4 regions of the Enterobacter sp. C3_dUdeg genome follow, and region 1 is predicted to be linked to each of the others. Evidence: predicted binding sites of a transcription regulator. Region 1 holds the regulator's gene; each other region holds the start of a gene.
The links. Region 1 encodes CRP, which controls carbon source genes, mostly activating them, when cyclic AMP is high. Its sites were predicted from a motif close to ATGTGANNNNNNTCACAT; they were not measured.
Positions count from the first base shown of each region.

Region 2: a site for CRP is predicted at 1,890-1,907, ahead of hpt (hypoxanthine phosphoribosyltransferase). Genes of this name have one in related genera too.
Region 3: a site for CRP is predicted at 1,743-1,760, ahead of AC27FC_RS17835 (2-hydroxycarboxylate transporter family protein). Genes of this name have one in related genera too.
Region 4: a site for CRP is predicted at 895-912, ahead of epd (erythrose-4-phosphate dehydrogenase). Genes of this name have one in related genera too.

Region 1 covers NZ_BAAKFX010000005.1:41,323-44,475, reverse strand. Annotated here, with positions in the region: gene AC27FC_RS14040 (YccS/YhfK family putative transporter) at 1-1,231, opposite strand, end outside; gene crp (cAMP-activated global transcriptional regulator CRP) at 1,289-1,921, opposite strand; gene AC27FC_RS14030 (OsmC family protein) at 2,233-2,637, shown strand; gene AC27FC_RS14025 (phosphoribulokinase) at 2,704-3,153, opposite strand, start outside.
Region 2 covers NZ_BAAKFX010000003.1:69,961-73,113, forward strand. Annotated here, with positions in the region: gene AC27FC_RS10375 (ABC transporter ATP-binding protein) at 1-393, opposite strand, end outside; gene can (carbonate dehydratase) at 501-1,163, shown strand; gene hpt (hypoxanthine phosphoribosyltransferase) at 1,225-1,761, opposite strand; gene AC27FC_RS10390 (glucose/quinate/shikimate family membrane-bound PQQ-dependent dehydrogenase) at 1,970-3,153, shown strand, end outside.
Region 3 covers NZ_BAAKFX010000009.1:68,561-71,713, reverse strand. Annotated here, with positions in the region: gene AC27FC_RS17840 (ATP-binding protein) at 1-1,539, opposite strand, end outside; gene AC27FC_RS17835 (2-hydroxycarboxylate transporter family protein) at 1,885-3,153, shown strand, end outside.
Region 4 covers NZ_BAAKFX010000009.1:33,720-36,872, reverse strand. Annotated here, with positions in the region: gene tkt (transketolase) at 1-765, shown strand, start outside; gene epd (erythrose-4-phosphate dehydrogenase) at 1,107-2,126, shown strand; gene pgk (phosphoglycerate kinase) at 2,176-3,153, shown strand, end outside.

The DNA.
Region 1 (3,153 bases):
TACGCACCCGCGTGGCGCCGTAGCCGTTCTGGGTGACAAACAGCACGGTCATTAAGATCCAGTAGGGTTTCGGCAGGTGCAGCGCCATACCCATCAGGCTGGCGGTACTGAGCATCACGCTGATCCTTGCGGCGTTGCGCAGAGCGGACGATTTAAGAGAAAGATAGCTTTTGAGCGCGGGCAATAGCGGAAGCCGTTTTTGCTTATCCGCCATCAGGTCGCGGGGATAAAGCGGGCGCTGCGTGCGCAACACGCGGGCGATGCGGCTGAAGTGCCAGGCGGCAAACTGGCCGACCGGGTTATCGGGATGCTGGCGGGCGATTTTCTCCAGCGCGCCCAGCTGCTTGTCCATGTTAAAGCGCGTCGGGTAACGGTGATAGAGAATATCATCGGCCAGCACGCGCAGGCGTGCCGAGACGGTCTGCGCGTTCCAGCGGATCACCGCTTCGGCGTGGCTGCGCTCGACCAGCTTTTGCACCTCCTGCGGGTGGTGAAGGCTTACGGAGATATGCTCCTGTAGATCCAGCCCGACCTGGAAGGTGCGCAGCAGCCGCTTGTACTCGTGGTTCTTGTTGGCGGCGAGCATATGCAGCTGCTGATAGCACTGGCTTATGAGATCCACCACCTTCTGCTGGCGCGTCAGCAGCGGCGGTAAGGATTTTTCCGGGTCGGTATGCTGGGTGAGCAGGGTGTATTTGGCTTCGCAGTAATCCGCAAGCTGCACATAGAGCAGGCTCAGGGATTCACGCAGCGGCTGCTCACGCCACAGCCAGAACCAAAACCAGTTAAACAGCCAGTACCATAATGTCCCCAAGGCGTAGATCAGCAGCGGCTCCCACACCGGCATGTTCCCGGCGAGGCTCAGCGTGAAAATGGCCGCAATCAGCGAGGCGGGAAGCAGGCGAGCGTGCAGCGAACTGATTTCCGCCGTGACGCCAAGGGTCATCGCAAGTACGGTCAGGATCAGCGGCAGCGGGATATCCCGGGCAAGCAGGAGTTGTACGGCGAGGCTACAGCCCGCAAACAGGCAGCCACCAACGATCAGGCGTTTGAAAAAACGCTTATGCGGCGTGTCCAGACCGGCGATGTTGCAGCAGGCGGGCACGAGGGAAAACAGCAGGCCTTGTTGAAGATGTCCGAGGATCAGGCCTATGGCCACAGGAAGACACAACACCAGCGTTTGTCGCAGTGCGTAGTTAACTTCCGGGTGATAGATCAGCCTGCGCCACATGGGGAGTAGAGACAAAAACGGCGTGACACCTTGCGATGGCACGCCGTTTAAGCGGAATTAACGCGTTCCGTAGACCACGATGGTTTTACCGTGGGCGGAGATCAGGTTTTGATCTTCCAGCATTTTCAGGATACGGCCCACTGTTTCACGGGAGCAGCCGACGATCTGACCAATTTCCTGACGGGTAATTTTAATTTGCATGCCGTCCGGGTGGGTCATGGCGTCTGGCTGTTTCGCCAGGTTCAACAGGGTTTGTGCGATACGGCCGGTAACGTCCAGGAAGGCGAGGTTACCCACTTTCTCTGACGTGACCTGCAGACGGCGCGCCATCTGGGAAGAAAGACGCATCAGGATGTCAGGGTTAACCTGAATCAGCTGACGGAACTTCTTGTAAGAAATTTCAGCCACTTCACATGCTGTCTTTGCTCGAACCCAGGCGCTACGTTCCTGGCCCTCTTCAAACAGGCCCAGTTCACCGATGAAATCGCCCTGGTTCAGATAAGAAAGGATCATCTCTTTCCCTTCTTCATCTTTGATCAGCACTGCCACCGAGCCTTTAACGATGTAATACAACGTTTCCGCTTTTTCACCCTGGTGAATCAGCGTGCTCTTCGATGGGTACTTATGAATGTGGCAATGAGACAAGAACCATTCGAGAGTCGGGTCTGTTTGCGGTTTGCCAAGCACCATGCGCTGTTATCCTCTGTTATAAGCTGTCACCAGAGTCATCAGATGCATCCGGACTCTGGGGTTGCAATCGAATTCTTACCCATACCCTGGGAAGTCGGCTACCGTAACGTTTCGCAGCCAGTAAAGTTTGATGTCCTCTGCATACACGTGTAACGTCAATGTATTACTGTAGCATCCTGAGTGTTTTAGCATAGCTTTCGCCGCGTGTCTCCTGGTGTCTCGCTTCAGCATGATGCAGGTCGCCTTCCATTGCGATAAATGTAACGCACGCGTAATCTGTCACCAAAAATGCAACGTTGGAGTTAATGAATATGCAAGCGCGCGTGAAATGGGTTGAAGGTTTAACGTTCCTGGGCGAGTCCGCGTCAGGACACCAGATTTTGATGGACGGTAACTCCGGCGATAAAGCACCCAGCCCAATGGAAATGGTGCTGATGGCGGCAGGCGGATGCAGCGCAATTGATGTGGTGTCGATTCTGCAAAAAGGACGTCATGACGTGACGGATTGTGAGGTTAAACTCACGTCAGAGCGTCGCGAAGAGGCGCCACGCCTGTTCACCCATATTAACCTGCACTTTGTGGTCACCGGTAAAGAGCTGAAAGACGCGGCGGTCTCGCGTGCGGTGGACCTGTCTGCGGAGAAGTACTGCTCGGTGGCGTTAATGCTGGAGAAAGCGGTAAAAATCACGCATTCGTATGAAGTGATCGAGGCGTGATTGATGGGGCATCGTGCGTGTTGATGCCCTCACCCTAACCCTCTCCCACAGGGAGAGGGAACATGCTCACGCGATCTGCTTCCCTTCCATCAGTCGCTCCACCAGCGGCGTCATGATGAGCTCCATCGCCAGCCCCATTTTTCCGCCCGGCACGACTAACGTATTCATGTGTGAAATAAACGAGCCCTGCAGCATTGCCAGCAGCCAGGGGTAATCAATGCCTTCGAGATTGCGGAAATGGATCACCACAAAGCTCTCGTCCAGCGACGGGATGCTTTTAGCGGCAAACGGATTCGAGGTATCCACCGTCGGCACGCGCTGGAAGTTGATATGGGTGCGGGAGAACTGCGGCGTCAGGAAGTTAATGTAATCCTCCATGGAGCGCACCACGGAGTCCATCACCGCCTCTCGCGAATGGCCGCGCTCGCTCATGTCGCGCGTCAGCTTCTGGATCCACTCCAGGTTAACGATAGGGACCACGCCGACCAGCAGATCCACGTGGCGCGCCACGTCGTG
Region 2 (3,153 bases), on a different contig from region 1:
GTTACGCTTTTCCCACAGATCGAGCTGCTTAAGGTATTTTTCGCTACGCTCGAGGGCCTCTTTACGCTCAACGCCGTAATAGCCCGCCTGGTTAACGACAATTTGCTGCACCGTCTCGAACGGGTTGAAGTTGAACTCCTGCGGAACCAGCCCCAGCTGGCGCTTGGCGTTCACCACGTCTTTTTGCAGGTCGTACCCAAAGACGCTCACCCGGCCGGACGTTTTATTGACCAGCGAGCTGATAATCCCAATGGTGGTCGATTTCCCGGCCCCGTTCGGCCCCAGAAGCGCGTAAAAATCGCCGGCCTCTACTTTCAGATCTATTCCGCGTAGCGCCTGAACGCCACCCGGATAGGTTTTTTTAAGCTGCTCAAGCTCCAGTGCAATTGCCATGAAATTAACTTACCTTCAGTTCTTACACACGTTGTGTGGTTTCATTAAAAGTCGGGTTACCCTATAGTAGCGCAACGCAATAACTCGGTTACAGGTCGCTAACCTCCATGAACAACATAGATACACTCATCAGCAACAATGCACTATGGTCAAAAATGCTGGTGGAGGAAGACCCCGGATTTTTTGGAAAACTCGCGCAGGCTCAGAACCCACGCTTTCTCTGGATTGGATGTTCCGACAGCCGCGTACCGGCGGAGCGCCTGACCGGCCTTGAGCCCGGTGAACTGTTTGTTCACCGCAATGTCGCCAATCTCGTGATTCACACCGATCTCAACTGTCTTTCTGTTGTTCAGTATGCCGTGGACGTTCTGCAAGTCGAGCACATCATCATTTGCGGCCATTATGGCTGCGGCGGCGTGCAGGCGGCGGTTGAAAACACGGAACTGGGGCTCATTGATAACTGGCTACTGCACATCCGCGATATCTGGTTCAAACATAGCTCACTGCTGGGCGAAATGCCGCAGGAGCGTCGCATGGATACCCTTTGCGAACTCAACGTGATGGAGCAGGTGTATAACCTGGGCCACTCAACGATCATGCAATCAGCGTGGAAACGCGGGCAGAAGGTCTCTATCCACGGCTGGGCGTACGGGATTCACGATGGCCTGCTGCGCAATCTGGAAGTGACCGCCACCAACCGCGAAACGCTGGAGCAGCGTTACCGTTCGGGGATTGCCAACCTTCAGCTTAAGCATGTAAATCATAAATAAAGCCCGGGATTTTCTCCCTCTCCCTGTAGGAGAGGGCCGGGGTGAGGGCATCAGCCCTCGATTACTCGTCCAGCAATACTACTTTCCCAACATACGGCAGATGACGATAGCGCTGCGCGTAGTCAATGCCGTAACCGACGACGAATTCGTCAGGAATCGAGAAGCCCACGAACTCTACCGGCACCTGCACTTCACGACGGTCGGGTTTGTCCAGCAGCGTACAAATCGCCAGAGATTTTGGCTCGCGCAGGCTCAGGATCTCGCGCACTTTTGACAGCGTGTTGCCGGAGTCGATGATGTCCTCAACGATCAACACATCTTTGCCACGAATATCTTCATCCAGATCTTTCAGGATTTTCACATCACGGGTAGTGGACATGCCGCTGCCGTAGCTGGAGGCGGTCATAAAATCGACCTCATGGGGCACATGCACCTCACGGCACAGGTCTGCCATGAACATGAAAGAGCCGCGCAACAGACCGACCAGCACCATTTCGCTGCCGCTGTCCTTGTAATGTTCGGTGATTTGACGACCCAGTTCGGCGATACGCGCTTTGATCTCGGCTTCCGGGATCATCACTTCAACAGTATGTTTCATATTACTAACCAAATGATTTTAGTGAAAATCTCTCAATACGGATGAGTTAATATCCAGCACTGATACGCAAGCCAGCCATTATATCAGCAAATGGATAAGCCTGGCGTATGAGTTATAAAAAGCAAATATTGTGATTCCGATCACACTTGTTAATACCTATAATTAGTTGCTAGCAAATTATTAACAAAAACTGACGAGTACACTTTCTATGGCTGAAACAAACTCTAAACAGCCGCGTCTACTGGTGACATTAACAGCCGCATTCGCAGCCTTCTGCGCGCTGTATCTGTTAATCGGTGGCGTCTGGCTGGTCGCTTTAGGCGGCTCCTGGTACTACCCGATTGCGGGTCTGGTTATGGTTGGCGTAACCGTCCTGCTGTTGCGTAGAAAACAATCTGCACTGTGGCTGTATGCCGCCCTCCTCCTTGCCACCATGATCTGGGGCGTCTGGGAAGTTGGTTTTGACTTCTGGGCACTGACGCCGCGCAGCGACATCCTGGTCTTCTTCGGTATCTGGCTGATCCTGCCGTTCGTCTGGCGTCGCCTGATTGTGCCTTCCAGCGGTGCTGTGGCGGGCCTGGTTGTTGCCCTGCTGATTACCGGCGGCATTCTGACCTGGGCCGGCTTTAATGACCCGCAGGAAATCAACGGTACGCTGAACGCGGAATCCACGCCTGCGGCAGCTATCTCCCAGGTCGCTGACGGCGACTGGCCAGCGTATGGTCGTAACCAGGAAGGTCAACGTTACTCCCCGCTGAAGCAGATCAACGCGGACAACGTTAAAAACCTGAAGGAAGCCTGGGTATTCCGTACCGGCGATCTGAAGATGCCGAACGATCCGGGTGAACTGACCAACGAAGTCACGCCGATTAAAGTCGGCAATATGCTCTACCTGTGTACGGCGCACCAGCGTCTGTTCGCGCTCGACGCGGCCACCGGTAAAGAGAAATGGCACTTCGATCCGCAGCTGAATTCCAACCCGTCCTTCCAGCACGTCACCTGCCGCGGCGTCTCTTACCACGAAGCGCGTGCCGATAATGCGAGCCCGGAAGTCATTGCCGACTGTCCTCGCCGCATCATGCTGCCGGTGAACGATGGCCGTCTGTTCGCCATCAATGCCGAAACGGGCAAGCTGTGTGAAACCTTTGCCAACAAAGGGATCCTGAACCTGCAGACCAACATGCCGGACACCACGCCGGGTCTGTATGAGCCAACCTCACCGCCAATCATCACCGATAAAACTATCGTGATTGCCGGTTCGGTAACGGATAACTTCTCCACGCGTGAAACCTCCGGCGTAATCCGTGGTTTCGACGTGAACACCGGTAAACTGCTGTGGGCCTTCGACCCGGGCGCGAAAGATCCCAACGCGATCCCGTCGGACGAGCACAC
Region 3 (3,153 bases), on a different contig from region 1:
ATCGGCAACTTCTATCGCGCCGCCAGCCTGTGTGACGTAGCTTTCGATCAGATACAGGCCAATCCCATGATCGCCGCGTGTTTTGGTGGTAATGCCGCGTTCAAAGATCCGGTCACGCATCTCCGGTGTAATGCCAACGCCCTGGTCGGCGACTTCAATAATCAGCTCCTGTTCGCTGAGTTTTATCAGCACTTCTACCGGCGCGTGGGGAAGCGGCGACCGCTGTGTTGCTTCGATGGCGTTATCCAACAGGTTGCCAATAATTGAAATCAGCTCTTGCTCCCCAAGGGGCAGGAAGGGTCTGTCCAGCCGACAGCCCGGGTCGAAACACAGCTCTACGCCTTTCTCCCGCGCGCGGGCGGCTTTCCCCAGCAGCAGGCCACACAGAGTCGGGGAACTGAAGCGCGAAGAGATAAAGTCCAGCAGCTCCTGGGCATGTTCCGACTGCGCCTGAATGTAGCCAATGGCTTCCTCATAGCGGCCCATATGCAGCAGGCCGGAGAGGGTGGTCATCCTGTTTAACTGCTCGTGGCGCATAATGCGCAGGTTATCGACATAGCGTTTTACCTGGCTGAGCTGGGCGCTCAGCGAGTCGATCTCGTTGCGATCGCGGAAGGTGATCACCCAGCCCTGCAGCGACCCCTCAAGCATGATGTGCACCCGGCTGGCAATCACCGTGAGATCGTTAAAACGACAAATCTCGTCATGGGTATCTTTCGCCAGCATCGTCTGCGTGTCGAAGAACGGGACCGGATCGATCACCTGGCTTATCAGCTGTCCGCGCAGCTCGCGGGCCGGCTGGCTCAGGCCCAGCAGCTTGCGCGCCGCCTGGTTGATGACTTCAATCCGCCGCCGATCGTCAATGGCAATCACCCCTTCATAGATAGATTCCATCATCGCCTTCTGCTGGCGCACCAGCAGGCCGATCTCGCGCGGCTCAAGGGAGAAGATCTGCTTCTTGATGCTGCGGGTAAAGAACCAGGAGAAGATAAAGAGAGCGATCAGCAGCAGCACGGCGGCAATCAGGATATTAACCACTTTGCTGACGGTAATGGTATCAAGGTAGCTGGTCAGATAGCCTACCGAAACAATGCCGACCACCTGTCCGGCGGCGTTGAAGATGGGGGCTTTACTGCGCAGCGAAATGCCCAGCCCGCCTTTGCGAATGGTGGTGGTGCTTTTACCCTGCAATACGGCTTCATTGTCTCCGCCAACCAGGGTTGTGCCCACTCTGTCGGCAAAGACGGAGTGAAAAAGATGCTGCCCTTTATTATCACCAATCACAATAAAGCTGGCGTCACTGTGCGCAGAAATCTTCTGCATAAAATCATGGATGGCGTTGATATTCTTTTGTTCAACTTCATTACGCAATGTCGGAATAAGCGCAATCTCTTCAGCCTGTATTTTGGCACGCGTACTCATTTCCTGATAAAGCTGTTTCCCGACGTCGGCATAATAATATCCGCCCAGCAGCGCGAAAAGCACCGAGAAAAAGGCAACCAGCGAAATAAACAGCTTAATCTGGAAAGAGACTTTCATAACTATCACGCGAGGTAGCAGCAAAGATCGCCAATATATCATCTTTTTTCGTGCTGACGCCCGCTTTGCCGAAAACTTGTGATCCCTTGCACAGCGGGCGCTGTAAAAGAGTTATCCTGAAGGCGAACGTGCTTCTGGCTGCGCGAACAAATGTTATTTGTTTGTTCAATTCGGAAAAGAAACCATAAAAACCACGGCAATAAATAAGGTATAAATCACATTAAATAAAAGAAACCATTAAAACCATAGCTGCCATTAAAACTTCGCTTTTAATATGCCATCCCTCACATAAAGTAAGCCTTTGTGACTCTAAGCTGAACGCACAAAATAACCAAGGGGCTTATTATGAGCACAACTGACGATTCTTTCTCTGTTACCCACGACCCGATTGAAATTCAGCGGCCTTCGCTCAAAGAGCGCTGGTGGCATATTATGGATACCTGGAAAGTTGGGATTATTCCTCTGCCGCTGTTCGTTCTGGCGGGCGCGCTGATTGCGATTGATTGCCTGGGCGGAAAACTGCCGAGCGATATCGTGGTCATGGTGGCAACGCTGGCTTTCTTCGGCTTTGCCTGCGGCGAGTTTGGCAAACGCCTGCCGATTGTCGGCAAGCTCGGCGCGGCGGCGATTTGCGCCACCTTTATCCCTTCCGCGCTGGTCTACTATGGCCTGCTGCCGGACGTGGTGGTCGAGTCCACCACCAAGTTCTACAAATCCACCAACATTCTCTATCTCTACATCTGCTGCATTATCGTCGGCAGCATCATGAGCATGAACCGCACGGTGCTGATTCAGGGTTTCCTGCGCATCTTCTTCCCGATGCTGTGCGGTGAAGTTGTCGGCATGCTGGTGGGAATGGGCGTCGGCCTGGCGCTGGGTCTTGAGCCGTTCCAGATCTTCTTCTTTATCATTCTGCCGATTATGGCGGGCGGCGTCGGGGAAGGGGCAATCCCGCTTTCCATCGGCTATGCCACCCTGCTGCACATGGACCAGGGCGTGGCACTCGGCCGCGTGCTGCCGATGGTAATGCTCGGCGGTCTGACGGCAATCATCATCTCCGGCTGCCTGAACCAGCTCGGTAAACGCTTCCCGCACCTGACCGGTGAAGGACAGCTGATGCCTAACCGCGCGAATGCCGATGCCACCGTCTCTCAGCCTGCGTTTTCCGGCAAAGCGGACGTCACCACTATTGCCTCCGGCGCGCTGCTGGCGGTGCTGCTCTACATGCTGGGCATGCTCGGCCACAAGCTGATTGGCCTGCCTGCACCAGTTGGCATGCTGTTTATGGCGGTCCTGGTGAAACTCTGCAACGGCGCCTCTCCGCGTCTGCTGGAAGGCTCTCAGGTGGTGTACAAATTCTTCCAGACCTCCGTGACCTACCCAATCCTCTTCGCCGTCGGCGTAGCTATCACCCCTTGGCATGAACTGGTGGCGGCGTTCACCGTCAGCAACCTGTTGGTGATTGTCAGCACCGTTTCCGCACTGGTGGCAACCGGCTTCTTCGTCGGCAAAAAGATTGGTATGCACCCGATTGATGTCGCCATCGTCTCCTGCTGCCAGAGCGGCCAGGGCGGTACCGGCGACGTGGCGATCCTGACCGCAGGCAACCGTATG
Region 4 (3,153 bases), on a different contig from region 1:
CGTGAATTCGGTATGACCGCGATTGCCAACGGTATCTCCCTGCACGGTGGTTTCCTGCCGTACACCTCTACCTTCCTGATGTTTGTCGAATATGCACGTAACGCCGTGCGTATGGCCGCGCTGATGAAACAGCGTCAGGTGATGGTCTACACCCACGACTCCATCGGTCTGGGCGAAGATGGTCCAACTCACCAGCCGGTAGAGCAGGTGGCTTCCCTGCGCGTGACCCCGAACATGAGCACATGGCGTCCATGTGACCAGGTGGAATCCGCGGTGGCGTGGAAATACGGCGTTGAGCGTCAGGACGGTCCAACCGCGCTGATCCTCTCCCGTCAGAACCTGGCACAGCAGGAGCGTACGCCTGAGCAGCTGGCGAACATCGCTCGCGGTGGTTACGTGCTGAAAGATTGCGCGGGCCAGCCAGAGCTGATCTTCATCGCCACCGGTTCGGAAGTTGAACTGGCGGTTGCAGCGTGGGAAAAACTGACTGCCGAAGGCGTGAAAGCGCGCGTGGTCTCCATGCCGTCTACCGATGCGTTCGACAAACAGGATGCTGCCTACCGTGAATCCGTCCTGCCTAAAGCGGTTTCCGCGCGTGTGGCAGTGGAAGCGGGTATCGCTGACTACTGGTTCAAATACGTGGGCCTGAACGGCGCTATCGTCGGTATGACCACCTTCGGTGAATCTGCTCCGGCAGAGCTGCTGTTCGAAGAGTTCGGCTTCACCGTTGAGAACGTTGTCGCGAAAGCGAAAGAACTGCTGTAATCGTTTGTACGGTGCGGGCTGATGCCCTCACCCCAACCCTCTCCCACGGGGAGAGGGTGCATACACTAAAAAACGGTAACCTCTCGGTTACCGTTTTGCTTTTACCTTGCCGGCATTATTCCACCTAAAATGTGACGCAAGTCATATAGCGCGCTTATTCATCTGGACAGACATTCCTTTTATTCCCCGATTCGCTTATTCTTGCTGAAGCGTTTCAGTCGATTAAATGTTCGACAATTGACCAATCAATCGCAGTTTGTGACAGCAAGGATTCCCCTTCGGGCGTAGCTGGATTACTCTTTCAGCCACCTCAAACTCAGGGATTGCTTTGCAGGAGATCTATGACCGTACGCGTAGCGATTAATGGCTTCGGTCGCATCGGACGTAACGTGGTTCGTGCTTTATATGAATCCGGACGTCGGGCGGAAATAACCGTGGTGGCAATCAATGAACTGGCGGATGCTACGGGCATGGCGCATTTGTTGAAATATGACACCAGCCACGGACGCTTTGCCTGGGATGTACGCCAGGAAAGAGAACAGCTGTTTGTGGGTGACGACGCTATTCGCGTGCTGCATGAGAACAGCATCTCCGGGCTACCCTGGCGTGAACTGGGTGTGGATGTGGTGCTTGACTGTACCGGCGTGTACGGCAACCGCGAACATGGCGAAGCGCATCTTGCTGCAGGCGCGAAAAAAGTCCTGTTTTCTCATCCCGGCAGTAACGACCTCGACGCGACCGTCGTGTTTGGCGTCAACCAGCATGAGCTGCAGGCCGAACACCGCATTGTTTCCAACGCCTCCTGTACCACTAACTGCATTATTCCGGTCATCAAACTGTTAGACGATGCGTATGGCATTGAATCCGGTACCGTGACCACGATTCATTCCGCCATGCACGATCAGCAGGTTATCGACGCCTACCATCCGGATTTGCGACGCACTCGCGCAGCGAGCCAGTCAATCATTCCGGTGGACACGAAACTGGCGGCAGGGATCACCCGAATTTTTCCGCAGTTTAATGACCGATTTGAAGCGATTGCCGTACGTGTCCCGACGATTAACGTCACCGCAATCGACCTTAGCGTGACGGTGAAAAAACCGGTAAAAGCCTGTGAAGTCAACCTGTTGCTGCAAAAAGCGGCACAGGGGGCATTTCATGGTATAGTTGACTATACGGAATTACCGTTGGTCTCAGTAGATTTTAACCACGACCCGCACAGCGCCATCGTCGATGGCACGCAAACGAGAGTCAGTGGCGCACACCTTATCAAGACGCTGGTCTGGTGTGATAACGAATGGGGCTTTGCTAACCGAATGCTCGACACCACGTTAGCAATGGCCGCTCAAGGTTTCAGGTAAGACGCATTGTGCGTCTGCAAAACTTTAAGAATCAACGAGAGGATTCACCATGTCTGTAATTAAGATGACCGATCTGGATCTGGCTGGTAAACGCGTTTTCATCCGTGCCGATCTGAACGTACCGGTTAAAGATGGCAAAGTGACCAGCGACGCGCGTATCCGTGCATCTCTGCCAACCATCGAACTGGCTCTGAAGCAGGGCGCGAAAGTGATGGTCACCTCCCACCTGGGTCGTCCAACTGAAGGCGAGTACAACGAAGAGTTCTCTCTGCTGCCAGTGGTTAATTACCTGAAAGACAAACTGTCCAACCCGGTTCGCCTGGTTAAAGATTACCTGGACGGCGTTGAAGTTGCAGCCGGTGAACTGGTTGTTCTGGAAAACGTTCGCTTTAACAAAGGCGAAAAGAAAGACGACGAAACTCTGTCCAAAAAATACGCTGCACTGTGCGACGTGTTCGTGATGGATGCATTCGGTACGGCTCACCGTGCTCAGGCGTCAACCCACGGTATCGGTAAATTCGCAGACGTAGCGTGTGCCGGTCCTCTGCTGGCTGACGAACTGGAAGCGCTGGGTAAAGCACTGAAAGAACCTGCTCGTCCAATGGTGGCTATCGTTGGTGGTTCTAAAGTTTCTACCAAACTGACCGTTCTGGATTCCCTGTCTAAAATCGCTGACCAGCTGATCGTTGGCGGTGGTATCGCGAACACCTTCGTTGCCGCTCAGGGCCACAACGTGGGCAAATCCCTGTACGAAGCAGACCTGGTTGACGAAGCCAAACGCCTGCTGAGCACCTGCGATATCCCGGTTCCAACTGACGTTCGCGTAGCGACCGAGTTCTCCGAAACCGCAACCGCGACCCTGAAATCTGTAAACGACATCAAAGATGAAGAGCAGATTCTGGACCTGGGCGACGTTTCTGCACAGAAACTGGCTGAAATCCTCAAAAACGCAAAAACTATCCTGTGGAACGGTCCTGTTGGCGTGTTCGAATTCCCGAACTTCCGCAAAGGTACTGAAATCGTTGCT